DNA from 3 places in the Planctobacterium sp. AWH2_060 genome. Region 3 is predicted to be linked to each of the others. Evidence: predicted binding sites of a transcription regulator. Region 3 holds the regulator's gene; each other region holds the start of a gene.

Region 1 (10,688 bases), 1.8 Mb from region 3:
CGAAGAATATGCGCACCGGAAAACACACCTACATGAATATGGCAGAAGGTGGGGTTGGTTTGGGCTTTGGCGCCAAAGACTATCGGATTGTGATGGTATTCCACAATGAAAAGGCACTTAACCGCTTTATCGAGTCAGGCTGGACCTTTGGTGGCAACGCTGATGCAGCAGCCAAGGCCGGAGATAAAGGCGCTTCTGTGGAAGGCGAAGCCTATTATGGCGATGTCACCGTTTATACCTTCACAGAGTCGGGTCTTGCCTTACAAGCCACCATTAAAGGCACCAAATTCTGGGTAGATGAAGACCTGAACTAGAGCGTGTTGACCTTTGCAGTACGAAATTTGTTCTATATATAAGCGCTTTAATCGCGGAACAGTCCTACAGGCCTAGTGGTGCTAAGTCAAAGGACTGTGACAAGAAGTAAAGCGCTTATATGACGAACCCTTCGGGCAGCGCCTGTGTGCAGTTTATACAGCGTTGAATGCTTTTGATTTAGAACCACTAGACCTTCAAGCATTCGCCTTGTCTAAACTGCACACAGACTGCTGCAAAATTGTACAGCAAAGATCAACACGCTCTAATAATGTCGCGCCAGGCTGTTGTGCTTTTGACAACAGTCTGGTGGCACATCACGCCTCCAACGAGGCCTCAATATCATCCACCAATTCCTGATATTCATCGTCAGATATTTCCAACCAGGCCAGGAATTTACTGATATCTCGACGATAACAGTCACACTCTTCATAGCGCTTGGTTTGTTTAAGGATATTTTCTGCCATATGTAAAATGGCAATATAGGGCCGCTGCTCTTCCGGAAAGTTAGCCGCAACAAATTCCACATCGTGATGAAATCGTATTTGCTGGGGAAATACCATGAAGACGCAATGTAATAGCCGATAGTGGCGTGATCCGTGTTGTAATGCTGATTTTCCAACTCATACAATGGCAAGTCAGGGGAATCATTGGCCTTTATCAACACCTCAATATAATCTTCAAACTTAAAAGCCATAGCGGCAATACCGCAATCGTGAAACAAACCTAAGCTATACAGCGCATCAGGCTGGTACTTTTTACCTAGCCATTGATTGATGAATAACATCATTTGGGCAATTTCCAAAGACTCATCCCAAAAGCGCTCCAGCGTCATGGAACTTTTCATGGGGTACGCTTCCCGCAACCTGATACTGGCCACGATAGCTTTAATTTGATCAACTCCCATAAAACACACAGCCTGAGAAATATCACAAATTGTGCGGTTTAAGCCAAATGAGGCGGAATTTACCAGTTGCAAAACCGCAGACGACAGCGAAATATCTTTCGATAAAGGTATCGCCAGATCGGTAATATTAAACTCAGGCCGACGGTAAGTTCTTCTATTTCGGTTAATAATTCGGGTTTTGCCGGAATTTTAAATCCGGTCTTTAACTCTTCAGAGATAACAGCATCAGAGAACATGAGATTATTCTGTTAAAAAGTATTCTTAAGCAATAGCACAGCATGGTGATGCTGCAACTCAAATCACATAAAAAGCTGCTTTTAAAACTGTGGGCTGTTTCACGTTGGCGAAGTAATAAAGCAGAGTATTTGACACTAAAAGGAGTACTGACGATAAATAGAAGGGATTAAACAGGGATCTTTAAAGACCCCTGTTTACAACCGAAAATTGATTAGGAATCCAATTTACGGGCATTGGTGCTTTCAAAGATTTTATCTGCTGATGCAGCAACAAACCCCTGATACAACTGACCGTTGGGCAACGGATAACGCTGTGCGAACTCATAAAAACAGCTAGGGATAACCCGCTCAATATCACTGAATTTCACCGCCGCTTTATCAGCCATGGTGGAAGATTGTGCCAAAAACACCTCTTCACCACCTTTAATTTCACCACCAGAAGTATTCAGCTCGAAACCCGCTTCTTTTAAGGTTTCATTGATAGCGGTAAGCTGGCTCAGTTTATCCAGGTGGTTAGAACTGACGGTAAAGTGGTTGGCACGGAAACCCCATGCCGCCATCCAGGCCGCGTATTCAGATTCTTGCAACAGGGCGTCGTACTGCTCGCTGCTGATTTTCCAATGCACACCTGAGTAAACAAAACCTTCAGCGCTCACGGCTTGCGCATCTATCTGCTCCACCATGTCTTGCACTGTTGCCTGTAACTCGGCAGAAAACTCTTCCACCAGTAATTCGCTGATAAACACTTTTGGACGGTTGGCTTCAGGATGCTCAAAATGCTTAGCACGCAGTTTCTTTTCTTCAAACTGATACTGGCCTTTTTCGACATAGCCAAGCTCAGTGAAATGGGCGGAGATCTTGTCCAGGTTCACTTTTTCCAGATTAAAGGTGCGCAGTGCAATGTGATCATTGACGATTTCACCGTGCATACCCAGCAGATCATGGATCTTATGCGCTGACGGCGTGATATTAATATAGTCTTGCCATAAGTTGGCAAACAGGGAATCGAGTTTCGTATTCATAAATTTTCTTACTTCCAAACAACCTGAAAATGCCCATCGCCGAAGCGATGAGCATGAATGTAATTAAAGGTGATTTTAAATCAGAGATTTAGAATTTGAGACCTGGACTTAGTGTACCAGGCATAGCTACTTTTTCTAACTCTACAGAAGCCACCGGATAGGCACAGTAATCTGCGGCATAATAGGCGCTGGCGCGATGATTACCACTTTCACCAATACCACCAAAAGGTGCGGCACTGCTGGCGCCGGTAATTGGACGGTTCCAGTTAACAATGCCTGCTCTGATGCGGCTGAAGAAGTATTGGTAATCCGCTTCACTATCGGCTAATAGTCCCGCAGATAAACCAAAAGCGGTATTATTGGCCTGATCGATAGCAGTATCAAAATCATCGTAACGCACCACTTTTAAAAGCGGTCCGAAGTGTTCTTCATCCGGCATAGTATCGATAATGTTTGTAACATCAATGATACCTGGTGTGACAAAACCACTTTCGGTATCGGTATGGGTCAGTTCTACCAAGGAACTGGCGCCCAAATCCAACAAGGCTTGTTGCGCCTGAACCATCAAACTGGCGGCGTGAGCAGATACCATAGCACCCATGAAAGGCTGCTCTTCTGCATCATAATGACCGACACTGATATTGCGGGTAACTTCGATAAGGCGCGCCAGGATAGCATCGCCCTGCTCGCCTTTCGCTAAAAACAGCTTACGGGCACAGGTACAGCGTTGACCGCTGGTGATAAACGCAGATTGCACTATGTCGTGAACTGCGGCATCAATGTCTGCCACATCCTTAACGATAAGCGGGTTATTACCGCCCATTTCCAGTGCCAGGATTTTACCAGGATGGCCGGCAAATTGTTCGTGTAAAAGCTTGCCGGTTCTGGAACTACCGGTAAAGAACAACCCGTCTATTCCGGCGTGAGAAGCCAACGCTTTACCGGTTTCAACATGCCCTTGTACCAGGTTTAATACTCCTGCTGGCAGGCCAGCTTGCTGCCACAACTTAACAGTTTCTTCCGCTACCATTGGAGTTAAATCACTGGGCTTAAATACCACAGTATTACCCGCCAGTAAGGCTGGAATGATGTGGCCATTAGGCAGGTGCCCTGGGAAGTTGTATGGACCGAATACCGCCACAACACCGTGTGGTTTATGGCGAATAAAGGCCTTACCCACTGGCATGGCGTTTTCCACAGTACCAGTGCGTTCGTTGTAAGCGCGAATCGAAATTGCCGCTTTACCGATCATGGCACCCACTTCGGTGGCGGTTTCCCATTCAGGCTTACCAGTTTCTTTGGCAATCACTTTGGCCAGATGGGCTTTATTTTCGCCTAACAGTGCGGCGAATTTTTCAATAATAGCTACGCGCTCGTCGAAGCTGACGTGCTGCCAGCTTTGAAACGCTTCTCTGGCAGCTGCAATTGCTGCATCTACCTGAGCGCCACTGGCAGCACTTCCCTGCCAGATTTGTTGTTTTTTAGCCGGGTCGACGGAGTTAACACCGTGCCCTTCACCGGCAACCCATTGGCCGCCAATGTAATGAATTTGTTCAGACATAATTACTCTCCTAAATGGATCGGAGCGAAACGAATGGCCTCACCCGCTGTCAGGTTTAAGGCCGCAGCCGCTTGCGGAGAAATGCGCGCTACCTGCTTGTCTTCATCCACTTTGACACAAGCCATAACCCCACGGAATTCTTTCACCCGGGTATTGATGACAAAGTGCGTGTCCTTCGCGTCTTCCAGCGCAGCGTCTATTTCAATCGGCAAATTGCGACTGGCCTGTGCAGTGCGAATGTAATTTACGTTCGCCTCTACAGTCGGGCCACCATCGAAGATATCTACATAACCGCCTTTGCTAAACCCTTCACTCAATAACAAATTGAGAGCGGGTTTGGTTTTTTCATGCACCTGGCCTATTACCGCCTGGGCTTCTGCACTAAGCAGGTTTACATAGATGGGATACTTGGGCATCAATTCGGCAATAAACACTTTTTGACCGATACCGGTCAGATAATCCGCGGTGGGAAAATCCATCGAGAAAAAGTGCTCTTCCAACCATTGCCAAAAAGGGGAGCTGCCGTTTTCATCACTGACACCACGCATTTCGGCAATAATAGTGTCAGAAAAGCGATATCGGTGTTCAGCGATAAACAGGAACCGGAACTTAGATAAGAACCGGCCGTTTGGCCCTTTTCTGGCCTCTTCACGCAAAAACAGGGTACAAATCTCAGATGCGCCAGTGTAATCATTACACAGGGTCAGAGTCCCTACTTCGTTGCGGATACCCAGTTCACGAGATGCGTGTACTACTTTACCCAGGTGGTAGCAGTAAAAGGTATTATCCATGCCCACTGCGGCTTCGATACCACTGGTGCCCAGTACACGCTTGGTTTGTGCATCTTCCATCACAAACAGATAATCCTCAACACCAGGCTTTGTAACGTCTTTAGCGAAAGACTCTTCCGCGTGAGCGATCCTCTTGCGTAAAATTTCCTCGTTTACAGGCAAAGACGTAAAGCCTATGCCTGACTCGTTGGCAATCTCATAGAGCGCCTGATAATCATCTGCTGTAATTGGACGAATAATCACCATGGGACTTATTCCTGGCCGTTAACCACGGCAGCAACGGCCTTTTCGAAGCGCGCTAAACCTTCTTTGATGTCTTCGTCAGGAATTACCAATGACGGAGCAAAACGTACAACATTGGCACCGGCAACCAGACACATCAGATTAGCGGCGGTCGAGGCCACTAAAAAGTCTCTGCTGCGACCAGCGTAATCTTCGTTAAGGGCACAACCTAATAACATGCCTTTACCGCGAATTTCACTGAACACATTGTATTTTTCGTTGATGGCATTCAGGCCGTCACGGAACATCTGCTCTTTGCGCTTAACTTCGTCCAACAACTCGCGGTTGTTAACTATGTCAAAAACACGCTCAGCTACCGCACAGGCTAACGGGTTACCACCATAGGTGCTACCGTGAGTACCTGGCTTCAGGCTTTCTGCAATGGCTGCAGTTGTCAGCATGGCACCGATTGGGAATCCACCGCCCAGGGCTTTTGCCGTGGTCAGGATGTCAGGTGTCACACCTAATCCCATGTAAGCGTATAATTCACCAGTACGGCCTACACCTGACTGCACCTCATCAAATATCAACAGCGCATTATGCTTATCACACAGGGCTCTCACACCTTCCACAAATTCTTGCGTTGGAGAAATAATGCCGCCTTCGCCTTGTAAAGGCTCCATCATTACCGCGCAGGTTTTGTCGCTCATGATGGCCTTTAAACTGTCCAAATCGTTGTAAACAGCGTGATCAATCGCACCTGGCTTAGGACCAAAACCGTCAGAATAAGCGGCCTGGCCACCTACAGTTACGGTGAAGAAAGTACGGCCGTGGAAACCTTGTTTAAAAGAAATAATCTGGTTCTTGTCTTCACCGTGGTGATCTAATGCCCAGCGACGCGCCAGCTTTAAGGCCGCTTCGTTGGCTTCTGCACCAGAGTTGGCAAAGTAAACTCGCTCAGCAAAGGTGGCGTCTGTTAGTTTTTTGGCCAATCTTATTGCTGGCTCGTTAGTAAATACATTACTTAAGTGCCACAGCTTTTCGCTCTGGTCTTTTAAAGCAGCAACCATCTCTGGGTGACAATGACCCAAAGCGTTTACTGCGATACCACCAGCAAAATCGATGAACTCGTTGCCTTCCTGGTCCCATACTTTTGAACCTTCACCACGAACTGGCACCATTGCCGCCGGGTTGTAATTTGGAACCATGACATCAGCAAACATTTCACGAGTCACATTCATATATTGCCTCCTGTAGAGTAAATTCGGTAATACACCGTGAAAAAAGAGGAGCATTATTCCAGATATTTACTCGCTTGTCTTCCCGAAAAAGGGGGTGAAGCCTTTAGTATAAAAGGGCTTCGCTAGAATTGCATAGAAATTGAATAAGTATGTGAAAGATTCAGAAAAGACTTTCAGTTTTACCGATAAAAGCCACAAATTTGGCGTATTAATCATCAAAGCACTCTTATATAGAACTGAATTCTTATTTTTTAGATTATTTTGCTATATAGAAGGAAAAACTCAAAATACCTGGCAGAGGACAGTATTTTAAGTCTTTAATCCGGCGATTATTCTTCACCGAAGGTAAGGCTAATCTGACGCACATCGACGGTTTTCAGAGCAGCAACAGCACCTTTAGGCATACGACAGGAAATCAGGTATTGTTTGGCATCTTCCATGTTGATCAGTTTGTAACTGCGCAACACCCTGAATCGCGCGTAACAGCGCCCCTGCTCCAATACCCGGCCCAATGGCGAGCGTTCCTTAATGGAGGTTTTATCCGCCAACTCTTGCAGAGCAGGTGCCACGACTACCCGCTTCATATTCATGTGATTTAATACATTAGCGGAAATCTGATAAGACTGATTCCACATCATGGCCAGCCACACATCCGGATCAATTTTGACCTCTTGCAGTGCTAAATGCTCTTCTCGCTTCTGCTCTTTATGAGCTTCCAGCATGGCTTCCTGCAACACCTTGTCAAAAAGCTTAAAGAACATTTTACTGATGGCGATTTTGCCCAGCTCGTGATGCATGCCCGCGACATAGGCGTGGAAGGGATCAACTTTGGATAACTCGGCAATTTTTCGGCAGCTGATACCCGTGGCGATGATCTGTTCCCAGAGTTTTTGCTTAAAAGCCGGGTAAGGGTCGGTGATTTTAGGGATCCAGCGTTGCACGGAGAGCATGGGCACCAGCAATTTGAGATTTTCAATGCCAAAAAAGCTCAAGGCCATGCGCAGTGTCTCGAATCTGACCACTTTGCCAAGTCGGTCGGTTTTTCGATACTTAGGACTGTTAGCCAGGTCCATTAACTCTTTTGTCAGCCAGGGGATAGCGGCAATAGTCGGCTCTATTTTTGCAATTGACGCAGCTTTCACTGACAGGCCGTCGTAAACCGCGGCCATGCCATCGTCAATACCAATAATCTTACTGCTAAGCTCATCAATATTGTCAATTTTCTTCTGCATGCGATCGCAGACTTCTTCGTGCACTATGGTACTGATATTTTCCAGATAGTGCTGTTTTGAACGCTGATTGAGCTCTTTGTCCCGCATTGCGATGCGTTCTACATCCAACAGTTTTCTGCGAGCATTGAATTGCTCAGACTGTTCCGCCTTAACCTTACCTTCTACTTCGATTCCGGCTGCCACCTGGCCGGTTTGTAATCCCATCAACAGATGGTAATAGCGGTTATCAATATCTGTGCGAATGTCTTGCTGGCCACTCATTCCGTTTCTCAAAATCTGACTTAAAAAATAAGTTGTTAATTCATCATCAGATTAGCTACTTTTGGCTAATCCTGTTGCATCGCTACTGAGCTATCTGTCACCAAATCCAGAATATTCTGCAAAAGTTGGTGACCAAATTCAGTCAAATGGGACTCCGGATGAAACTGCACGCCCCATAAGGGTAAAGTCTTGTGTGCTATGGCCATAACTTCAGTTTGCTGGCTGTTTTCACTTGCAGTATAGGCACTTATCTCAAACTCCGCGGGCAAAGATTGCGCGTCTACCACCAATGAATGATAGCGTGTAACCGTGAACTTTTCAGGTATGCCAGTAAACATTTTATGACCGGAATGGGCCACGGCTGAAACTTTACCATGCATCACTTTAGTAGCGCGTTGCACATTGGCGCCAAACACCTGAGCAATCACCTGATGGCCCAGGCAAACACCAAATATAGGAAATTTACCGGACAACTCTTGCACCAATTGCAGTGAGATACCGGCTTCATTGGGTGAGCAAGGGCCTGGCGAGATAACGATTAGGTCCGGTCTGAGATTTTTAACTTCAGCGATACTGATCTGATTATTTCTTACTACCTGCACGGAACACTCCAACTCTTCAAAGTAACGAGCCAGATTGAAAGTAAAAGAGTCGAAATTATCAATTAACAGTACGCGCATGTTTCCCGGGCGAGCGAATAAAACTGCGGAATTAAACAGGTTAAAGGCAACAAAATCAAGCCTCGCAAGGCTTTGACGGGCTTTTAATCAAAATAAGTGCACCCGGGCTGCAATATTAGCCCGATACACTGTGGAACTTGTATTGCTTCTTCGCCCAGACAGCTAAAAACACCGCGCCGATGTACATAGTTACACCGTAAACACCTGCGGAGGTGGCGTAAGCCGGACTGGATAAAAACGTGATAGCAATCAAAATGGCCATTGAAGCATTTTGAATGCCCACCTCAATGCCCAGCGTGACTTTTTCAGGCAAAGCCAATCCAGTTAGTTTTGCCAACCAAACGCCAGTTGCTATGGCGGCAAAGTTGAGTGTCAGGGTGGCCCAGAATATCTTATCAAAGGATGCCAACAGCATATCGAACTCCTGGATCACAATAGCGATGATCAGCGCCACCATAAACAACAGAGATATTTTGCGGAATATCACTTCTATCGCTAAAGCGCGTTGCTCCCAACGGGCGCGAAAAGCAATCCCCAAAATCACCGGCAGTAACGTTAACAACATCAGCCCCAAAGAGGTGTTCAACAGAGAAAAGGATTGCACCTGGTCGGCAGCGAACTGCTGAATAGCAAACTGAATTATCCAGGGTGTGGTAAAAACGCAGATCAAAGTGGTAACAGCCGTCAGCGATACCGATAAGGCCAGGTTGGCTCTGGCTAATTGGCTGATGACATTGGATGTTGTGCCTCCGGGACAGGCGGCTAACACCATCAGACCTATAGCCAGTTCTGCGGATAAATTAAACAGTACCGCTATGCCCCAGGCCAATATGGGTAACAACAGGATTTGGCCCACTAAGCCGATAAATATAGGCTTTGGAGTTTGCCACAGGCGGGAAAAATCCGCTCTGGTGAGACTCAATCCCATACCAAACATAACGACGGCGAGTATGGCCGGAAGTAATACCTGAGTTAACACCGAATCCTGCATCTGCTACCTTACTCCCAACTGAAAATCACTTTACCATTCCGTATTTAAACTCAGTTTTTAAAACTGTCATCCTGCGCCTGCACAACCTGGAACAAGGGCTGGAAATTACCCCAGGTGACCAAATCATTGGCATTCATGGCTCGCGTTTTCAATGCGATATCATGAGGTATGGGTTTTAGCTCTCCGGCTGCCTGCGCCAATAACTGACTTTCGCAACAGCTGTCCATAATAACAAAGTTAGCGGTGGCTGCATCAACGGTTTTGCCCACAGTCAGTAATCCGTGATTCTGCAGAATTACGGCAATGTTGTCTGCAAGGGCTTCAGCAATCAAATCCCCTTCATCCAGTTCCGCTACCACGCCGGTAAAATGGTCAAACAGACCGTGATTCTGGTAGAACATGCAGGCATCTTGAGAAATGGGCTTTAAAGTTTCTCCCAGCGCAGAAAAAGCCCGGCCATTGCGCGTATGTGCATGAGCCACGGCGTTCACATCAGGACGAGCCATGTGAATGCGAGAATGAATGGCAAAGGCGGCATTGTTGATGGCGTGCTTACCCTCAATAATTCTCCCTTCATGGCTGACCCGTACCAGGTCACTGGCCTTTATTTGGCGAAAATGCACAGCCAACGGATTCACCCAAAAAGTGTCTTTTTCTACGGCATCACGCACTGTGATATGACCCGCTAGTCCTTCATCAAAGCCATACAGAGCAAAAACCCGAAAAGCAGCGGCAAGACGCACCTTGTCATACTGCCGTTGCTGCATAGGATCGGTAAACACCGGCGGTTGTGGCACTGAAAAGTTTTCGGCACCTATGATCATGTTGTCGATAGTGGCTTGATGGGCAGACATTCTATTCTCCGGTTGTTTTTTAAGCACAACTGGATTCTACGCAGGGCAATGATAAACTCAAATGATGAATATTCATCGAATAATATAAATTTCATGCATAGTATTGACTACAACCTGTTTCAGGTTTTACTCACCATTTATCACCAGGGTTCCGTCAGTCAGGCTGCCGATAAACTTAATCTCACCCAGCCAGCTGTCAGCCATGCTTTGAGTCGGTTGCGCACCCAGTTCGGCGATCCCTTGTTTGAGCGTCATGGCAGAAAGATGATACCCACCGACTTTTGTCAGCGCATCATTGCCGATGTGGAGCAAAGCCTGAGTACCCTGCAACAAACCCTGTCGCAGCAGAAACAATGGGATGTGAGTCAACTTAACCGC
Region 2 (10,688 bases), 2.3 Mb from region 3:
GACCAGCAATGGCGGTACTTAAATCGTTATCCTGATCTACCATACGCAGCTCGATAGTGGCTGTAGCATTCAGAATTTGTTTGGCTCGCGCAGTATCTTGAATACCAGGTAATTGCACTACAATGCGATCCGGCCCCTGGCGCTGAATAACAGGTTCAGCAACCCCAAGTTGGTTAACCCGGTTGCGCATAATCGTAATATTTTGCTTAATAGCGTAATCTTTGGTTTCTGCCAGCGTTTGTTCTGACATCTGCGCCACTAAGGTCAAATCATCTTTGTCGGAATACTGCCAGTCACCGCGGTTATTGCGCAAAAAGAACTTAGCTTCGTCTTTTGTGGCTTCATCGCGAAACTGAATTTCCAGCACTTTGCCTTCTTTCACCACACGGCGGTAACGAATGTTTTCTTCCCGCAACGCTGTGCGAAAATCAGAAACCGTATCTTCCAACTTGGTATTCAGAGCGGTATCCATGTCCACTTCCATCAGGAAGTAAACGCCACCGCGCAAATCAAGACCCAACTTCATAGGTGATGCACCCAGCGACTTGAGCCAATCAGGCGTAGCTGGAGCCAGGTTGATCGCGGCAATGTAATCATCGCTAAGCGCAATATCCAGGGCTTCCTGGGCTCTTAGCTGAGTGTCATTGTCAGCTAATCTGACCAATATTTTTTGATCTTCCAGCGCGACGCTTTTGGTAGCGATATTGCGCTCGCTGAGAATTTGTTGAACCTCATCTAACAGACGAGTATCGACTGGCGCAGTGCGTTCAGCCGATATCTGGACCGCCGGATCCTCACCGTAAAGATTGGGGGAGGCATACAGCGCAAAAAACGCCACTACCAGGAAAACCAGGGTGGCTTTCCAGACGGGCGTATGATTTAAAATAGCAGTTCTGGGATTATTCATAGACAACGGTACCCAAATCCTTATCAGTGATTAAAAGAAAAACCGGCTTAGATGTTTTTCATCGTACCTTTGGGTAATACCGCAGAAACCGCAGATTTTTGTACCACAATGGTTACATTGTCGTTTAGCGCAATTTCCATAAAGTCTTTATCGTCTGTGACTTTATTGATACGACCAACCAGACCGCCCTGGGTCAGTACTTCGTCGCCTTTGCTCAATGAACCAATTAAATTTTTGTGCTCTTTCACTCGCTTGGCTTGCGGGCGATACAGCATGAAATAAAAAATCAGACCGAAAATACCTAACATTACCAGCATTTCCATGCCACCACCGCCAGGTTGGCCAGCAGACTGAGCATACGCATTTGAGATAAAGAAATTCATAGTGACTATTCCCTAAAAGTTATTAATCTTGTTCTAATTGTGGAACTGGACGTCCCAGCTTTTTATAAAAATCTGCAACAAATTCATCAAGTTGATTGTTATCCAGAGCATTTCTCAAGCCTTCCATAACACGTTGGTAGTAACGCAAGTTATGGATAGTATTCAGACGTGCACCTAACATTTCATTACATTTGTCTAAATGATGGAGATATGACCGCGAATAATTTTTACAAGTGTAACAGTCGCAAGATTCATCTAAAGGACCGGTATCGGTCTTGTGACGAGCATTCCGGATCTTGATCACCCCTTCTGGCACAAACAAGTGGCCATTACGAGCATTTCGGGTAGGCATTACACAATCAAACATATCGATACCTCGGCGCACGGCCTCTACGATATCTTCAGGTTTGCCTACGCCCATCAGGTAACGGGGCTTGTGCTCTGGGATCTTCCACGCTGTGTGATCCAGAACCCGAATCATGTCTTCTTTTGGCTCACCCACCGACAAGCCGCCAATGGCGTAACCATCGAAATCAATATCCACTAAGCCTTGCAAAGACACATCCCGCAACTCTTCGTACATACCGCCCTGTACTATGCCAAATAACGCCGATGGGTTACCCTCATGCGCTTCTTTACTGCGTTTTGCCCAGCGCAGCGACAGCTCCATGGATTTGCGCGCCTCTTCATAGGTGGCGGGGTAAGGCGTACATTCGTCAAAGATCATCACGATGTCTGAGCCAAGGTCGCGCTGTACCTGCATTGATTTTTCCGGTGTCAGCAAAATCTTTTCACCATTGATTGGTGAGCGGAAGGTGACCCCTTCTTCAGAAATTTTTCGCAACTGCCCAAGACTGAATACCTGAAAGCCACCAGAGTCGGTCAGAATTGGCTTTTGCCATTGCATAAAGTCGTGCAGATCGCCGTGCAACTTCATGATTTCGGTGCCGGGACGCAACATCAAATGAAAGGTATTCCCCAAACAAATATGGGCGCCGGTTTCATCCAACTCTTCGGGTGTGACACCCTTAACTGTGCCGTAGGTACCCACGGGCATAAACGCCGGTGTTTCAACAACACCGCGTTCAAATTTAAGGCGCCCTCTGCGGGCTTTGCCTTGCTTATTTAACAATTCAAACTGCATGATAAATCTTGCTTTGATGAAATCTGAAACAGAACACTCACTTAAAAGTGTTCACAAAATTGCCGAATTATAAACGAAATCTGGTGCCGGGTGGTAATCTTTAATCTGATTTATGGCTGCACCTGCTTTTCTAAAAACATGGCATCGCCATAACTGAAAAAGCGATATTTTTCCTGCACCGCAGTGTTGTAGGCGTGCAAAATGTTTTCTTTGCCACAAAAAGCGCTCACTAACATGATTAAAGTGGATTCTGGCAAGTGAAAATTGGTCACCATAGCATCCACTACTTTGAACTGATATCCGGGATAAATGAAGATTGAGGTATCAGAACTAAAGGCTTGGATCAGTTTATCTTCTGACGCTTGTGCCGCCGATTCCAGCGAACGCACCGAGGTTGTCCCCACCGCCACAACTCTGCCGCCATTGGCTTTCGTAGCTAAAATGGCATCCACCACATCCTGAGGCACTTCTGCGTACTCGGAATGCATCTGATGTTCTTTAATGTTATCCACTCTGACAGGCTGAAACGTTCCGGCTCCCACATGCAAGGTAACAAAAGCGGTATTAACCCCTTTTTGTCTGAGAGCTTCTAGCAAATCGTCATCAAAATGCAGTCCTGCTGTTGGCGCTGCTACAGCGCCGGGCTTTTGATTGTAGACGGTTTGATAACGCTCCTTGTCCTGCTCTTCATCCGGGCGTTCTATGTAGGGCGGCAAAGGCATGTGGCCGTGCTGTTCCAATAAATCAAACACCGATTCATCGTGGCAAAAACGCAACTGAAACAATTCCCCTTCACGCCCCAGCATCTCAACTTCAATCACACCTTCCAGTAACAACATATTGCCCGGTTTGGGTGACTTATTGGCCCGTATATGCGCCAGTACTTGATGTTCATCCAGCACCCGTTCAATCAGCACTTCCACCTTGCCACCAGATGATTTTTGCCCCAGTAGACGAGCCGGGATCACTCGGGTGTTATTGAAGACCATTAAATCACCGGGATTTAACAGCTCAAGAATGTCTGGAAACTGCCGATGAATGATCTCCCCCGTACCACCATTCAGGTGCAACAAGCGACTATCTGTACGGTTTTTAGGGGGGTAATTAGCAATGAGTTCTTCTGGCAGGTGAAAATCAAAATCTGAAAGCTGCATGGGTGTTTCCTTAATTCAAGGTGGGCGATTTTACGTTTTTGCGTAATAGTCCGCAAATATTCCTAAAACAATCCCCCAGCCCTTTAATTTTAACGCTTTTCAAACTTCATAATCCCGTAACAATTTGGCAATAGACTCCGCGCCATCGGCGATATTCCGCATAGCAGTTAATGAAAAGAGACCCTCGATGATGATTCCTGGCAAGTTTAAGAATTTACGGACAAAAATACTATCGCTTTTAGGGGCAGGCATACTATCTGTAGGTATTATCGCAATGGTAATTTCGACTTTGCTTTCAGGAAAAATTACCCAATATGGGGTTTTGATTAAGCATGAAGTTAAAGCCACCACAATAGCAGACTCCTTAAACCTGAACTTTAAACGCCAGGTGCAGGAGTGGAAGAATGTATTGTTGAGAGGCCATAAAGACGAAGACCGCAATAAATATTGGCAACGCTTTAAAGACCGTCATAGTCAGGTTCAGCGAGATGCAAAAACATTTTTAAACCTGGATTTAGAAGCTCAATACCTATCAAAAATGCGAGATTTCATCGCAGCGCATCAAAGCCTTGAAACTCAATATGAACAAGGCTACCAGGTGTTTATGCAGAGTAACTTTTCTCATAAAGCCGCCGACCAGGCGGTGCGAGGTATAGATAGAGAGCCGACAAAACAACTTGAAGCCTTGTCTGAATCACTTCGCGACAGCGGCTTGGAGAAAAGTCAGTCGTTAACAAACAGGGCTGAGTCAACCACCTTTTGGGGAGCCACAGTCATATTGCTGGCAATCGTGGCCAGTATGTTGATGTCTGCACTGTTCATGAATTACAAGGTCGTATACCCCATCACCACCCTGATCCAGCATCTATACAAAGTGAGTAAAGGTAACTTTAACGAAGAGTTGAGCTTTTTCAGGGATGATGAAATTGGCCAGATGTCAAAAGCCATTGAGTTATTGCGACGCAGTCTGAATGCTACCTGCACAGAAATGGCCACAGTGCAGGGCAACCTGGATGAAGTATCTACCAGTCTGTTAGACAGCGCGAAAGCTATCGATATGGGAGCCAAAGAACAAAACCGCGGCACAGACAGAGTCAGCACCTCGATGCAAAGTATGACGGAAATGGCCCGCCGAATCACCGATAGTGCCAACGAGGCCTCAATAGCCGCATCTCAGGCCGATGACTATGCCACGCAGAGTATTTCGGTTATGCAAGAAACCATCGATACCATCACCCATTCCTCAGGCCAAATCAATGACACCGCCAGTGTTATCAATAAATTAGACGAAGATGCCAGAAATGTCGGTACCGTTTTGGATGTTATTAAAAATATCGCCGAACAAACTAATCTACTGGCTTTGAATGCAGCTATTGAAGCGGCGCGAGCAGGTGAGCAAGGACGAGGTTTTGCTGTTGTGGCCGATGAAGTACGTACCCTTGCCGCTAAAACACAGCAATCCACCGAAGAAATTCAGGATATTATCGCCAATGTGCAAACTGGCGCTAAAAATGCGGTTTCCGCCATTCAGTTGGGGGAGAAAAACTCGCAGGTGAGTGTTGACAAAGTCATGGAAGCCGACAAAAACCTAAAATCGGTGACCGGTGCGATCAAACAAATTAACGAACTTAACAAAGAAATTGCCGATGCCATCGCAGAGCAGTCTGACGTTGCCATGGAAATCGAAAAAAATATCATGGGACTGGCTGAGATTGCCGCCGTCAATGAAAAGCATGCGCAAAGTTGTAATCGTGATAACGTCACCTTGTCAGAAGTGAAAAATCGAATGGCAGTATTGATTGCCCGTTTGATGGGACAAAAAGTTTAATCGCTCATGCAGATGACTTAACTTGCCGGTTCAGTCATCTTTCATCAAGGTTTTCGCGATATCCTTTAATCGCTCACGCTCAATCTTCTTGATGTCCATCACAAACATAAGCTGCAACAATAAATCAGCACCTAATATGCCTTTATTAACCTTATTGCGCAGGTTATCAGCTGACTGTTGGATACCAATTTCGGCCAATTTTTCGCTGAGGTCCTGATAACGAACCCCTTTTAAACTCATTTCCGATTTAATCAGGCGTTGTACAACCAAGCGCCAGTTAACTGACTCCATCATTTACTCCAAAAAATCACTTTTGTGACTTATAATTTACAAACAATTACGTTTTTATTCAAATAAATAATTTGACTCATAGGAAAATAATGTCCTATGCTAGTCACCAGACTAAATAACCCGGAGAGGAACAATGCATTGGGATCTTGACCAGTTAGAAACGCTCATTGGTAAAGAATCAGATTTAGTTGTCACACGCGAAAACGATTGCTTGATGATAGCAAACCAGGATGGAATCGACGCATGGCTTGCCATCAGCGGCGAACAAATATTGGTGGAATCATTACTGTTTGCCACCAGTGAAGTTAAAAATCCTGCAGAATTAAACGACGCAATATTGCGCACGCACATGATGTTTCCATTAACGACAGTGGGTATCTCAGATATTTCAGGCGAAAGCTACTACACCGCCTTTGGCTCGCTTAGCTCGCAATCCAAAGAGTCCAGTGTGCTGATAGAGATCCACACCCTGTTCGATAATGTTGAAGCCTTTATTGATGCCTGGCAGGAATATTTAAAATAACCCCTTAATATCCATCTGAGGAGATGTATTATGTCTGTTTGGAGAAAACTTGTAACTGCCGTAAAAGGTGGTGTCACAGAAGCTGCCGAGTCGGTAGCTGATAACCAGGCTATTCGTATCCTGGAGCAAGAAATCCGTGAAGCCAAAGAAGAACTGCGCAAATCGGACCATGCCCGCACACAAATTTTAGCGAAATGTAAACTGGCTCAACAAAAAGTTGATGGCTTGCAAAAATCTATTGCCGAGTATGAAGAGCACGCCCGCAAAGCGATTGACACAGATCGTCAACTGGCTTTGGACTGTGCGCAACGAGTGACAGAACTGTCCGAGCAATTGCAAACCGAGCAAACTTACCTTGACCAATTCAAAAAGTCTGAGGTACAACTAGCCAATAACATCAGTCAGGCTAAAGCCAATTTACGCCGGCTGGAGCAGCAGGTTGATATGGTAAAGGCCACTGAGTCAGTTCAAAAGGCTCAGGTTGCGGTTTCTTCCCGTCACCTTGGTGCTAACAGTAAAATGAAAACCGCCACCGAGTCTTTGGACCGTATTCAGAAACGCCAAAACTTGCGTGCTGCGGAACTGGAAGCGGCTGAAGAACTGGCCACCAATGAAAGCACCGATGATCTGGAAAAACGCCTTCAGTCTGCCGGTGTTAAAGGTGGTAGTAATTCAGCAGAAGATGAGTTGAGTCGAATCTTAGGAAAATGATACATAAACTACGCAAAGTACTAATGCGTTATTTTACTCAAATGCGCTGGCACACCATTGTGCTGGCGCTTTTGCTATACGGAATAAGCAGTTGGTGGTTTCTACAACTGGCCGGTGAAAACGCATTAATCAACCCGACAGATTTTATATATTGGATGGTAGTCACAGGCTCTACGGTGGGCTATGGGGATTATTCTCCCACCACGGTAGCCGGAAAATATGTAGTGGCCTTTTATATTATCCCGGTGGGATTAAGTATTTTTGCGTTTGTTTTGGGCCGGGCTGCGGCATTTGTCTCGGCGCAGTGGCATAAAAAAGCCAGGGGGTTAAAAGCAGTGCATTTATCGAATCATATTCTGTTAATTGGTTGGAACGGCGAACGCACGTTACACCTGTTAAAGTTATTGTTGCGAGAGCGGGAATATTCTGGAGACGACCAGGCCATAGTGCTGTGCGTTAAAGTGGATGTTGAAAACCCTATGCCGGATCAAATTGAGTTCGTGAAGGTGAATTCCTTTAACCAGGACGCCGACATGGACAACGCCAGTATCGACGCCGCGGCCACCATCATTGTGGATAATCCGCAAGATGATCTCACCATGACCACCAGCTTGTACGCCAGCCACCGCAATCCCAAAGCCCATATCCTGGCCTATTTTCAGGATGAAAGTCTGGTTAAATTACTCACTGAGCACTGCCCGAACGTTGAGTGTATGCCCAGTGTGGCGGTAGAAATGCTGGCTAAATCCGCTTTTGATCCTGGCTCCAGTAAACTGCACTTTGATTTGCTGGACGTCTACGCTGGCCAGGCGCAATATTCTGTTGCAGTGCCTGAGTTGGAAAAAAGCATCAGCACCGCTACCTTATTTTCCGAGTTTAAAAAGCAATACAACGCTACCCTTATTGGACTTGCCAAAGCCCACGACCTGAAAGAAATTGAACTCAACCCGGCGCTGAATTCCGACATTGCGACCGGAGATAAGCTTTATTACATTGCGGATAAACGCATCACGAATATTGAATGGCAGAGACTCTATGTTTAGTAAACTGTTTGGCTCAAAGGAAAAGAAAGTCACACCGACCATCAAGGCTCCTGAAGTCATGGGACTTTATCTGGGAGGCTCTTTTGAACTGGATTCGCTCAAACTCAAGCTCATCCAGCCGCAACTCATTATCGAGAATGCCGCCAGCCACCATTTGATACAAGCAGTTGGCGAAGTCAATCTTGATACCGGCGGTAAAATCCTGCGTTTTTACACCGATGACGATGCTTTTTTACAAGTGGTAATGGACGGTGGTGACACCGAAAACCATATCACAGACGTTAAGCTCTGGTATTTTTACGATACCAAAACCGTAGGCAATGACACGCAGTGGCAACAATTGCTCAAGCAGGAAATTTCACAGCCTGAATACCAACTGGAAGGTCATCGATTTGAGCGAGTCTGGGATGCCGTTGGCGAGGAATCACCACCAGTGGCTATGACCGAAAAAACCTATGAAGAAGATGGTGATACCAGTGATACCGATCAGTTTGTTATGCTCTACGAACGAGATTTGGGCGAAGACAAATTTGAAGCCCTGATGGTGTCTGGTGAAGAGAAAATCATTAATAATAATCATGACCGTTGCCTGGTGATCAGCACCGGCTTTAACATTAATCCAGCGGATTTGCGCATCAACGGCTAACACAAGGAGAACACAATGACAGATATTATTTTGGAGTCCATCGCGGGGCTGGCCAATTTTGGGATTTATTTTGTTATATCAATCCTTTTACTCTTCGTATTTAAGTTTGTTTTCACTGCCATTACTCCACATGATGAGTGGTTGTTGGTAAAAGAAGAAAAGAATGTTGCCGCCGCTATCGGTTTTGGCGGTTCCATGGTGGGCTTTAGTATTGCTTTGGCTGGCGCAGTATCCAACTCAGCCAACCTGGTAGACTTTGTCGTATGGGGTATCGTCGCCATAGTTGCACAGGGATTGGCTTTTGCCCTGCTGCGTTTTACCTTTATGCCACGCATTGTTAAACGCATCGAAGACAATGAAGTCTCTGCTGGTGTAATGTTAGCAGCAATGTCTTTGTCAGTAGGTTTATTAAACGCTGCCTGCATGAGCTGGTAACAGGAGGTTGCTATGTCTACAGAACCCAAATCCGGCACTAAGCGAAGTCGTGCATTAAACCTTGACCAATATCGCAAACAGTACCCATTAAAACCTTTGTCTCTGGGGGTAGCCTCGGTTTTTCTGGCGGCAGCTTGCAGCGACAATCGCCAGGAAGCGATGGTTTTTACCAGCCTAAATGATTGCCAGTATCAGCTCCCTGACTATGCTGAACAATGCCAGATGGCTTATGAAAAAGCCCTGGATGAAGCCTCAGAAACGGCACCTAAGTACCGTTCTCAGGCCGACTGTGAGTACGAGTTCGGCTCAGATCAGTGTGTTGTGTATCGCAATGAATCCGGCAATAGTTGGTTTATGCCGCTGATGGCAGGTTATATTATTCGCGATTTATTGGAACCCAGACGCTACTCACAACCATTGTTTACCTCCTATTCCCGCTATTCGCCTTACCGCTATCGTTGGATAGGGGCTGGCGGTTACGATTACGGCGATTTTCGCCAGCGTGAATTAAAAGTTTCCAAGTCCTATACCAAACCCCCGGCGGTAAATCGCACCATCAAACGCGGCGGCTTTGGATCATCGGTGAGAGCTAAATCCAGTTGGGGTAAAAGCAGTAGTCGCAGTGGCTGGGGTGGATAACCCCAACCAGCTATTATGATTCGAATTCCGACACAAGAGCGCCCTCACTGGCGCAGACAAGCAGATGAGTTTGGCTTCAAGTTTCATACAATGTATGGACAAGCCTATTGGGACGAAACCGCCTACTATCAATTTACGTTGCAGCAAATTGAGCAACAAATCGAAGACCCCAGCGCAGAACTGCATCAAATGTGTTTGCAGGCCGTGGAGCAGGTGGTCAATGATGAGTATTGGCTCAACAAATTTCAGATCCCGGAAGCATTTTGGCAAAGTATTGCCGACTCATGGCGGGACCAAACGCCCTCGCTGTACTCCAGACTAGACCTGGTATTCCACAAAGACAAGCCGGTAAAACTGCTGGAGAACAATGCCGATACACCTACCAGTCTGTATGAATCCGGTTTTTGGCAATGGCTGTGGCTGGAGGATATGGTAAACAGCGGCAAAATCAGTAAAGCAGCTGACCAATACAATTCCCTGCAAGAAAAACTGATCGCCCAACTACAGGTTATTCAACACTGGTACAAAGCAGACACGGTGCAATTTGCCTGTTGCCAGGATACCGAGGAAGACAGGGGCACAGTGCAGTACCTGCAAGATTGCGCCAGCGCCAGTAATATCAACAACAAATTTGTTTTTATTGAGGATATTGGCCTGGCTGACACCGGTTATTTTACCGATCTGGAAGATGATGCTATTGCCCTGATGTTTAAACTCTATCCCTGGGAATTTATGATGCAGGATGAGTTTGGCAAAGCCATCATTGAATCTCCAACACAATGGATTGAACCCATGTGGAAAGCGGTGTTATCCAACAAAGCCCTGCTGCCGCTGTTATGGAAAATGTTTCCCAACCACCCTAACCTGCTGCCCGCCTGGTTTGAGGAGGATTTGGCCAGTGCCAGCGAAACTAAACTGGTGAAAAAGCCATTGTTTTCTCGTGAAGGGGCCAATATTTCCGTGCTGCAAAATGGTGAGGTTCAG
Region 3 (10,688 bases):
ATTTTACAAACCGAAGCGGCAGAATGCGGCCTGGCGTGTCTGGCCATGGTGGCCGGTTTTCACGGTCTGGAAACTGACCTGACTACCCTGCGTCGGAAATACTCGATTTCTGCTCAAGGAGCTACCTTAAAGCAAATCATGGCCATTGCAGGGCACATGAATCTGACCAGCCGGGCGTTAAAACTGGAAATAGAGCACCTGTCGCAATTGCAAACTCCCTGTATTTTGCATTGGGAAATGAAACATTTTGTGGTGTTAAAACAGGTGCAGGGCAATAAGGTGGTGATCCACGATCCCGGGGTAGGGGAAAGGCACCTGTTTCTGGATGAAGTCAGCCAGTGTTTTACCGGAGTGGCTTTGGAGTTACTACCTTCTTCGCAATTTACCCCAGGTGTAGAAAAAAACAAACTGCGCTTTGAGCAGTTTTGGTCAAATATCAACGGCCTGAAGCGCAGCCTGGGCCTGTTAATATTACTTAGCCTGCTATTGCAGGTATTCGCAATAGTAAGTCCTTACTATATGCAAACGGTTGTGGATGATGTACTGATGCGTTCCGACACCAATTTGCTCAGCGTACTGGCTATCGGTTTTGGTTTATTGCTGCTGATCGAAGCCGGTACATCGTTACTGCGGCAAGTTGTGGTGCTCAACTTATCTAATCGACTTAACATGCAAATGAGCGCCAATGTGTTCCACCACTTGATCCGCTTGCCCATGGACTACTTTATCAAGCGCCATATGGGAGATGTGATATCCCGATTTGGCTCCCTCAATAATATCCGGGAATTAATGACCAATGGCATAGTGTCGGTGTTTATTGATGGCGTGATGGCACTGATCACGCTAGTGGTGATGTTTGTTTATGACCCGAAACTGACATTTATTGTATTGGCTGTAGTCACACTTTACGCGTTGCTCAGGGTGTTGTTGTATCGTCCGGTGCGCCGTTTATCAGAAGAGCATATTGTCGCTACAGCAAAAGAAAACTCGCATTTTATGGAGTCGGTCAGGGCCATTCAGACGATTAAACTGTTCGACAAGGAATCAGACCGTCAAAACCAGTGGCAAAACTATCTGGCGGAATCTATCAATAAAGGCATCCGCATTAGCAAATGGCAAATCGGTTTTGATACTGCCAACAAAATACTGTTCGGCCTGGAAAATATTCTGATCATCTATTTTGCCGCCACCGCAGTGATGGGCAATTTGATGTCGGTGGGCATGTTGTATGCCTTTATGAGTTACAAGAATCGCTTTATCGGCGCTATGGATACCCTTATCAGTAAAGCGATTGAGTTTAAGATGCTGGATTTGCATTTCGAGCGTCTGGCCGATGTGGTTTACAGCGATAAAGATCCCGCCTGTTCACTTGCAGAAACTGATCTTGCCCCGGGGGTTGCTGAAAGCTCGTTACAGGGGCATTTAATGGTTACCGATCTGAGTTACAGCTACAGCGAACTGGAAACGCCCATTTTGCAGTCCATCAACATGCAGGTAGAAGCGGGCGAGACGGTGGCCATTGTAGGTGCCAGTGGCAGCGGCAAAAGTACCTTATTGCGCTGCCTGATGGGACTGAGCCAACCAACCGGAGGCAGCATAGAAGTGGACGGCAAGCCGATATCTCAATGGCCCGATTATCGCCAGCAAATTTCTGGGGTGTTGCAGGACGATCAACTACTCAGCGGCTCTATTGCGGATAACATCGCCTGTTTTGAATCGCAGATTGATTACGAAAAGGTGGTGTTATGCGCGCAATTGGCCTGTATTCACGAAGAAGTTATGCAAACCGCCATGCAATACAACACTCTGGTAGGCGATATGGGAGCCAGTCTCAGTGGTGGCCAGAAACAGCGGATATTGTTAGCCAGAGCTTTTTATCGCCATCCCAAAATCCTGTTTATGGATGAGGCCACCAGTCATCTGGATGTAGACAACGAATCCCGAATTAACGCTCATATCAAGCAACTGAACATGACCAGAGTAATTATTGCCCATCGGCCGGAAACCATCAAAACCGCTGATCGCGTATACGCCTTAAGCGAAGGGCGCATGCACGAGTTACCGGCTGAAAGACACTAACCGAACCTAAGGTTAAAACCGAAGTGAAGGAGAAAGACCATGCAAAGCGAACCGATAATTCCCGATTTATCAAAACGCGAACACCAGGTAATGGAATATGTGGTGATGGGGTTATCCAACAAGTTAATTGCCCGAAAGATGTTTTTAACCGAGCGCACTATTAAGTTTCATTGCAGCAATATTTATCGCAAGCTGCAGATAAAAAATCGCGCCTCGCTGGTGGTGTTTGCGCAGGAGCACGAACTACGCCAAACGCAGGCAGCCTGAAATATTGTTTAACCTACAGGAAGTAATCATGAGTGAATTGGAATCAAGGGAGCTAGAACGTGTACAAGGCGGCAGCAGTATTCCGACCCCAGAAAGGATGTATCTGCAGGGCTATTGGCAACTGCTGAAAGGGCTTAATACGCCGGGGCAGCAGGAACCCTGACAGGGTTCCCACAACCGGGATTTCTATACCCAAACTACCTCAAGATGCCTGCTTCAGAGCTATCACAGCGCTTTCAGTACAAGGCGCACTTGAGAAGGAATGTCGGCTACCTTTCAAACAAGTGCAACACCGTAATGGAGGTGCTGTGAAGCTCCCGAAGGGCGGGGCCTAAAAGCATTTATGCTGCGTCAAATTGTATCGACGTGAGAACAACCATGCCATCTCCAATTTACCTTGCCTAAATCCTTTTATTCGCCCGCTGAAGTCGAGTATCTTGAGGTAGTTTGGGTATAAGGGTTATATCTGGTACTGTAACTGACGCACCAGGTAGTCGATGACAGCTTGACGCTTGGCCTGCATGGCAACTCTTACCAGGTTGCCATTCTCGTCGCGGTAGGTATTGCCCTCGGAAGGCTCATTGGTGCGCACTGACAGGCGAATATCCTGCCAGTCGATAACATCATCGCCAAGCCCCAGGCAACAGGTGGCCATGACATCCCAAAGGTAATAAGTAAACTCATACGTGGGAATTGAAGCCACTGTGCAGGCCCAAAACTGCCCGGCCAGCTCTACTAAAGGATAGGAGCGATAGGCGGATAAGTCTTTTAAGAAAGCCATACTGATGGGCAGACAATTGGTGGCATCAAGGGGCATTAACCACAGCGGAGCGCCAGATCTTAGCAGACTGTCAGCGGCGGGCGCATCCCAATAAACATTCCATTCAGCACTGCCATCGTGGTTGTAGTTGGCCACGTTACCCTTGGTATCAATGGCGCCACCCATCCAGATGACTTTTTGCAATTTATTGACGCAATCTGGAGCGTTTTCCAATGCTTTGGCAAGGTTGCTACAGGGGCCAGTCATTAATACCGTGATAGGTTCATTGCTTTCCTGCAGTGCTTTTTGCATGTATTCATGGGCAGGTAACTTAGTGACTAGTGACCAGTCATCATCACAGCTCAACATGGTGGGTAAGGCATTTACCATTTTAGGCTGAGCGCGCCAATCGTAATGAAATGGGTTAATACCGTGCAGGTTACCCTGAGCGACAACGACGTCCTTGCGACCAAATAGATCCAATATTTTTAAGGTACTTTTAGTGGCATCGGTTAAAAAGCAATCGGCAGGTGTGACACATACCGCTTTCAGATCCACATGTTCCATGGTTAACAGCAGCATCAGTGACAACAGGTCATCTACGCCGCCATCATGGTCAAAAATAACTGGGATTTTTTTCATTGGTGTTTCCATTTTTACAGCTTTGTTTTTTATTATGCACTAAAAAAGGGGCCTAAGCCCCTTGTTGTGTGAAAGGTTTTGTTTTACTTGACCTTAAATTTACCCACCAGACCGTTAAGCTCGCTAGATAAATGCATCAGCTCTTTGGCGTTGCTGGCCAGCGTGTCGCTGGAGTTGGCAATACCAGTTACTGAGTTACCAATTTCAGCAATATTATTATCGATTTGCTGTGAACTCTGATTTTGCACTTCCGCAGAGTTGGCGATTTCGTCCAGTCGGGTGCGAATTTGTGCCACTGCTTTGCTGATATCTTCAAATGACTGATTGGCGTGGGTGGACTGTGAGGTTGCTTGCTCCGACTGCTCCAGACTGGAACTCATTTTGCCGGATACAAAGCGGGTTTTATCCACCAGGTTGTTCAGCATGGTGTCGATTTCTTCGGTGGCATCATGCGAACGCTTCGCAAGGGTGCGAACTTCATCAGCTACCACCGCAAAACCACGGCCTTGCTCACCGGCACGAGCAGCCTCGATAGCCGCATTTAGAGCAAGTAAGTTGGTTTGTTCGGCGATACCGCGAATAACGCTCAGAATTTGGGTAATGTTGCTGCTCTCATTTTCCAATTCTTTCATGGCTGAGGCAGATTCACTGATGGTACTGCTTAAACGGCTGACATCCTTCACCATAGCACCGATTATCTGAGTACCTTCTTTTGCCGAGGTTTCAGCATTCGAGACCATCTCCAGAGTATTGGCGCAGTTGGTAGCGACTTCCTGGGATGTTTGCGCCATGGCAGAGGTGCCGTGGGAAGAGTCTTCGATGGCTTTTTCCTGTTCGTGACTGGCGTCTTTTATATTTTCAACAATGTGGCCAATTTGCTTAGATTTGTCGGCTAGTAGCTGGGAGTCGTCTTTGATGTCCTGTACCAGACTGCGGATAGAATCCAGAAATTGGTTGAACCAACGTGCCAGATCACCGGTTTCATCTTTTGAGTTAACCGATAGTCTTTGGGTCAGATCGCCCTGACCACTGGCTATGTCTTTTAAGCCCTTCGACACCACCGAAATGGGGGAAACCAGTCTTTTGGCTTGCCAGACACCTAAAAATACAAAGCCTGCCACCATAAAGGCGGCTAACACAGTGATAAGAACGGTCATGGCGACAGTTGGAGCCAGGATTTCACTGCTGTCGATAATACCGATAAAGTGCCATTTTAGAGTGGGTGAGTAATAAGTGGTTACCTGAACATCAGAGTCTAAGTGTTCAGTTGTAAAGTTTGAAGACGCACTGCTTCGCAGACGTTTTGCCAGCTCTTCGTAAAAGGGCGATGCAATGTCACCGACCTTTTTAAAGTTGTTGCGCGGTGTTTTAGAATCCGCCAGTACCACACCATTGTCATCCACCAATACCAGGTAACCGGATTCCCCCAGTTTTATGGATTTCACGATATCTGTGAGTGTGGTCAGTGATACGTCCATCGACTGCACACCAATAGCACGACCGGCATCATCACTGATGGAATACATAACCGACACCATTGGGCCACCTGTTACACCCTGATAAGCGTCGGTAATGCCGGCTTGATTAGGATTGCTCATACCCTGTTGATACCAGGGGCGTTTTCTGGGGTCATAGCCACCAATTTTTTCCGCCGGATATTGAATAAATCCGCCAAGTGGTGTGCCCAGATAGACATATAACAATTCTTCGTGGGTGGTGCCAAACTGTCGATACAAGTCGAAGATTTCTGCTTCCATCGGATGGGCATTGAGCGGGTCCATCATGCGTTCTTCGTTAAAATAGGTGCTGGTTTCTGCCGGAACCGATTTTACCAGCGGATGAGCCGCCAGAAATTTTGCATTGGATTTCACCTGTTCGAAAAACAGTTTGAAACTGTTGTCTATTTGGCGAATTTCGTTTTGAGTTGCCGTGATAAAGTTTTGTTTTGATTGGCTGGTAGTCTTGGAAATACTAACAATAGCGATAATTAACGTCGGCAAAATCACCGAAACGGCTATAGCCACTATTAGCTTTTGTTGCATCTTCATAGGCGTTCATTCTGTCTTATTGTTATAAATTTTATGAAACATTCATGGAACACACTGAGCTTGTAGGGTAGTGCTCATTGTCACGAACCTTTCACATAAATGTACCTTATCATCGGCTGAATAGGTAGATTGATGATAAATAAAACACAAAATTATTAAAAAATACCGAATAGCTATTCAACAGTTTAGTTTACAGCGCTGCAGAATGCAGGGTTGTGAATGACATTTTGTTTATGAGTGGTTAAGCTAGAGGTGGTTTTTTAAAAGGCAAAAGATAATGACCCAGGTTGTAATCAGTGGTTCAGGATTATGGACCCCGGAATTTAGTATCAGCAACGAAGAGCTGGTAGACAGCTACAATCAGTATGCTGACAAATATAACGAAGAAAATAGCGCGCAAATCGACAGCGGCGAACTGGCAGCAAAACCTCATTCCAGCGCTGAGTTTATCTACAAAGCATCCGGTATTAAGAGCCGTTACGTGTACACCAAAGAAGGCATTTTGGATGTGGACCATATGCGTCCAACGATTCCGGAGCGAGGTGAAGACGAGCTTTCTAATCAGGCTGAGATTGGTGTGTTAGCGGCTAAACAGGCTCTGGAAGCAGCAGGTCGCAAAGCACAAGATGTGGATGCGGTTATCGTGTCCTGTGCCTATACGCAACGCGCTTATCCGGCTATTGCCATCGAAATCCAGGAAGCACTGGGCATCGAAGGTTTCGGGTTTGACATGTTAGTCGCTTGTTCGGCCGGTACCTTTGCCTTGCACAGAGCTTGGGAAATGGTGAAAGCGGGTACTGCACGCTCGGTATTGGTTATCAACCCGGAATTGGTTTCTCCACAGCTGAACTTCTGTGATCGCGACAGTCACTTTATCTTCGGTGACGTTGCTACCGCGATGCTGGTGGAAGCGCAGGATTACAGCGTTTCTGAAAATCAATACGAGATCTTAAGTACCTCTGCGAAAACTAAATACTCTTCCAATATTCGCTCTAACTTTGGATACATGAGCCGGGCAAATGATGTTGATGCGTTTGGCACTGACAAGTTGTTCCATCAGGAAGGTCGCAAGGTATTTAAAGAAGTATGCCCTATGGCGGCTGAGCACATTTTAAATCACATGAGCCAGCACAATTTAACGGCGAATGATGTTAAGCGCTGGTGGTTGCATCAGGCTAATATCAACATGAATATGTTGATTGCCAAGAAAATACTAGGCCGGGATGCTAATCCCACTGAAGCGCCAGTAGTGCTGGACCGTTATGCCAATACTGCATCAGCAGGTTCGTTGATAGCCTTTAATCTTCATCAGGAAGATATGCAATCCGGGGATTATGGCGTGCTCTGTTCTTTTGGTGCAGGGTATTCCATCGGAAGCCTGGTAGTGCAAAAGCGCTAATTTACGCTTTATCAAAAAAGCCCGCTTTCGCGGGCTTTTTAGTTTTACTAAACAGTTTCAAATAGATCTTCGACCTTTTGCCGAATTTCCTCGATATGCTCCACTGAAGCTGGTGCAATAAATATAGTGTCGTCACCGGCAATGGTGCCCAGTACTCCATCAGAACGGCCCAGTGAGTCTAGCAAGCGAGCAATCAGCTGTGCAGCGCCAGGCGTGGTGCGAATGATGATCATGACACCATTGTGCTCAACATCTAAAACCAGCTGTTTCAAAGGGCTTTTTGCCGTTGGCATACCCAGTTCCGGCGGCAAGCAATAGACCATATCACCTTTGGCATTACGCGCCCGGACAGCGCCAAACTTGCTCAGCATGCGAGAAACTTTCGACTGGCTGATATTGGCAAATCCCATACTTTTCAGGACTTCAACAATTTCGCCCTGGGAACCGTAAGATTCTGCCTTTAAAACCTCTTTAAATGCCTTAATTTCTTCTTCTTGCTTGCTGGTCATTCATCTCTCTGATTGCATTTACATAATAATTCACTATTTTGCCGACTTGTTATAAGAAAGTAAACGTTACATGTTATGGCTTCTGTGTATTGATTTTGCGAAAAATACCCATACACTGCATAACTGGAAAATTTACACATCCGTCCTCTTTGTTATCCAGTTAGCGATATCGGGAAGACAGCTCGCAGCCTGGTGATGATGAATAGTCTGGCTATTCTTGATTCAGGTTAAAAGCGCGACAATTTGCACTTCATAGGAGAATAAAATGAAAGTAGCAGTTTTAGGTGCTGCCGGTGGTATTGGTCAGGCATTATCCCTTCTTTTGAAAACTCAATTACCCGCAGGTTCTGAATTATCTTTGTACGATGTAGCGCCAGTAGTTCCAGGTGTAGCAGTAGATTTAAGCCATATCCCTACCGATGTTAAAGTTAAGGGCTTTGGTAAAGACGATTTAAGCGCGGCACTTAAAGGCTGCGACATTGTATTGATCCCAGCTGGAGTACCAAGAAAGCCAGGTATGGATCGCTCTGATCTGTTCAACATCAATGCTGGTATCGTTCGCAACCTGGTTGACGCCATCGCGGATACTTGCCCTGAAGCTTGCATCGGTATTATCACTAACCCGGTAAACACGACAGTTGCTATTGCTGCTGAAGCACTGAAGAAAAAAGGCGTATACAACAAGAACAAATTGTTCGGTGTAACCACGCTAGACGTAATCCGCGCTGAAACTTTTGTTGCTGAACTGAAAGGTTTGAGCCCAGAAGCGATTCACGTACCGGTTATTGGTGGTCACTCTGGTACGACTATTTTACCTCTGTTGTCTCAGGTAGACGGCGTAGACTTCACTGACGAAGAGGTTGCGGCGCTGACAACTCGTATCCAGAATGCAGGTACTGAAGTTGTAGAAGCTAAAGCGGGCGGTGGTTCAGCAACCTTGTCTATGGGCCAGGCAGCTGCACGTTTCTGTTTGTCTCTGGTTGAGGCGATGCAAGGTCAGAACGTAGTTGAGTACACGTACGTTGAAACCAACAGCGATGACGCAGAGTTCTTCGCACATCCTGTCAGATTAGGTCCAGCAGGTGTTGAAGAAATTCTGCCTTATGGTGAATTAAGCGCGTTTGAGCAAAAAGCCAAAGACGACATGCTGGAAGGCCTGCGTGGCGACATTAAACTGGGTCAGGATTTCGTTAACGGTTAATCTCTGATATCGGTGAACTAAAAGCCAGTGCCATGCACTGGCTTTTTTATTTGAGTTGCCACAGGGATAACAAATTCGCTAAAATTGGTAAAAATTATTTACAAGGATGCATTTATGATAATTCGCTTTAGTGCGGCTTTATTATTCGCGTTTACCTGCGTTCACTCGCCAATTCTGCACGCTGAACTCAATGATAGTAAATCTCTGTTGCTTGACGAGTTAATCAATATTTGGAGTGCCCCGCATGAAGAATCAGCTCATAACAGAATCATCACCCAAATGCAGGAAGCGTATCTTAAGCGCCTAAAGTTGCACTTGATCCCAGACAGTTATCAACATTTGGTAACGGACTACAAGTCGCAGTTAAAAGAATTACTCAATTATCCTAAGTCCAACAGGTTTACAAGTGAAGCCGTCAGACAATATTATCTGGATTACTACTCCGAAGCTGAACTTGTGGAGCTGATCCGCTTTTATCAGAGCGAAGTGGGGCAGAAACTCCTGGTTTCGCGGCCGCCCATTGTGGTCAGCGATGAACAACAGCGGGAAATGCAGGAGCAATCAGATGCTATCGCAAGATTAACTGAGCACTTTTTATTTCAGTTACGTGAAAGCGGATTTGAATCTGACTTCGTCAATGCCATGGGTATGACGCCAATGAAAGCTATCGAGTATTCAGAGATGTCTGGTTCTGCCGGTTTTGATGGCGTGTTTCAATTTGAGATCAAGGCGGCCAATATCCGCAATAACATCCTGTATATTAATTCCGAAGAAGATTATCGAGATCGTCGTTGTCTGACTGTCAAAATCAAGCCTGAGCTGGTCGCTGAGTTTATTAGCCTGCATGGCGAAAATGTCAGTGAAACCCTGGTGGGCAAATCACTATTGGTAAAGGGCACCGCCAAACGCCAGGTGATAAAAGCTATTGGTCCTGATCACAAGCCCATGTTTCCCTATTATCAAACGCATATTGCAGTGGAAGACTTTTCGAAGTTAATTATTAGCGATAGTGCAAGGGCCCTCTAGTTCTCAGGCAGCAAAGTTATTCTGCCTTTACTCTGGTTGATGAGCTGAGTTAGCAGGGCGTTTTTATTCATTATCGGGCACTGAATGCGGCACACGATATCTGTGTGGTATTGGCGCTCGGAAATGCTGCCATTAGCGTCTTTAACTGCGTATTCCAATACACTAACCAAATCAAAAGGCAGTTGCAGAGAAAACTGCGTTTCCGGTACTTTAAGTTGTGTCTGTAATTGCGCAAGCGCCTGCTGTACGCCGCCGCCATAGGCTTTTACCAGGCCACCGGTGCCCAGTTTGATGCCGCCAAAATAGCGGGTTACCACGGCGCTTATTTCGCCGACATCGCTACCTATCAATTGGTTTAACATTGGCTTGCCCGCTGTACCACTAGGCTCCCCGTCATCACTGAATCCATATTGCATAGAATCCTGAGGTGCGCCTGCCACAAATGCCCAACAATTATGGCGTGCATCTTTGAATTCCTCTTTAATTTGCGCCACAAAAGCTTTTGCACTGTCTATGCTGGGAGTGTGAGCTAGCCGGGTAATGAATCGACTTTTCTTAATTTCTTCCTCGAAAATAACCGGCCTGACAGGGATCAGGTATTCCACATTGCTCATCAAATAATCTGTTTTTAATAAATTTGCACAATTCCGCGAATAATAGCATTTTTACGATTGACAAACTAACCCGGAACCTTTATCTTTCGCGTCCGTTTTCGGGGATAACAATTCCGAACACGCGACATTCAGATTTCATTTCT

The links. Region 3 encodes ArgR, which controls arginine synthesis, uptake and breakdown. Its sites were predicted from a motif close to ANTGAATANNTATTCANT; they were not measured.
Region 1: a site for ArgR is predicted at 6,420-6,437, ahead of ACXAD8_RS12455 (aspartate aminotransferase family protein). Genes of this name have one in related genera too.
Region 2: a site for ArgR is predicted at 5,753-5,770, ahead of ACXAD8_RS10665 (DUF2170 family protein). Genes of this name have one in related genera too.

Annotation. Positions count from the first base shown of each region.
Region 1 is NZ_JBSWTG010000001.1:2,922,431-2,933,118, forward strand. It holds gene ACXAD8_RS12430 (lipid-binding SYLF domain-containing protein) at 1-314, shown strand, start outside; gene ACXAD8_RS12435 (HDOD domain-containing protein) at 578-1,390, opposite strand; gene ACXAD8_RS12440 (2-oxoadipate dioxygenase/decarboxylase family protein) at 1,668-2,477, opposite strand; gene astD (succinylglutamate-semialdehyde dehydrogenase) at 2,566-4,038, opposite strand; gene astA (arginine N-succinyltransferase) at 4,041-5,075, opposite strand; gene ACXAD8_RS12455 (aspartate aminotransferase family protein) at 5,081-6,292, opposite strand; gene ACXAD8_RS12460 (HDOD domain-containing protein) at 6,622-7,785, opposite strand; gene ACXAD8_RS12465 (anthranilate synthase component II) at 7,851-8,465, opposite strand; gene ACXAD8_RS12470 (bile acid:sodium symporter family protein) at 8,581-9,456, opposite strand; gene ACXAD8_RS12475 (class II aldolase/adducin family protein) at 9,507-10,310, opposite strand; gene ACXAD8_RS12480 (LysR family transcriptional regulator) at 10,404-10,688, shown strand, end outside.
Region 2 is NZ_JBSWTG010000001.1:2,486,887-2,497,574, forward strand. It holds gene secD (protein translocase subunit SecD) at 1-886, opposite strand, end outside; gene yajC (preprotein translocase subunit YajC) at 955-1,290, opposite strand; gene tgt (tRNA guanosine(34) transglycosylase Tgt) at 1,313-2,434, opposite strand; gene queA (tRNA preQ1(34) S-adenosylmethionine ribosyltransferase-isomerase QueA) at 2,545-3,588, opposite strand; gene ACXAD8_RS10655 (methyl-accepting chemotaxis protein) at 3,863-5,416, shown strand; gene ACXAD8_RS10660 (DUF6471 domain-containing protein) at 5,447-5,710, opposite strand; gene ACXAD8_RS10665 (DUF2170 family protein) at 5,841-6,230, shown strand; gene ACXAD8_RS10670 (PspA/IM30 family protein) at 6,261-6,941, shown strand; gene ACXAD8_RS10675 (potassium channel family protein) at 6,938-7,984, shown strand; gene ACXAD8_RS10680 (YjfK family protein) at 7,977-8,630, shown strand; gene ACXAD8_RS10685 (DUF350 domain-containing protein) at 8,646-9,065, shown strand; gene ACXAD8_RS10690 (DUF1190 domain-containing protein) at 9,078-9,704, shown strand; gene ACXAD8_RS10695 (glutathionylspermidine synthase family protein) at 9,720-10,688, shown strand, end outside.
Region 3 is NZ_JBSWTG010000001.1:4,754,386-4,765,073, forward strand. It holds gene ACXAD8_RS20440 (peptidase domain-containing ABC transporter) at 1-2,079, shown strand, start outside; gene ACXAD8_RS20445 (response regulator transcription factor) at 2,119-2,346, shown strand; gene ACXAD8_RS20450 (hypothetical protein) at 2,375-2,509, shown strand; gene ACXAD8_RS20455 (nucleoside hydrolase) at 2,807-3,748, opposite strand; gene ACXAD8_RS20460 (methyl-accepting chemotaxis protein) at 3,832-5,796, opposite strand; gene ACXAD8_RS20465 (beta-ketoacyl-ACP synthase III) at 6,071-7,195, shown strand; gene argR (transcriptional regulator ArgR) at 7,243-7,704, opposite strand; gene mdh (malate dehydrogenase) at 7,970-8,905, shown strand; gene ACXAD8_RS20480 (DUF2059 domain-containing protein) at 9,020-9,931, shown strand; gene ACXAD8_RS20485 (YigZ family protein) at 9,928-10,545, opposite strand.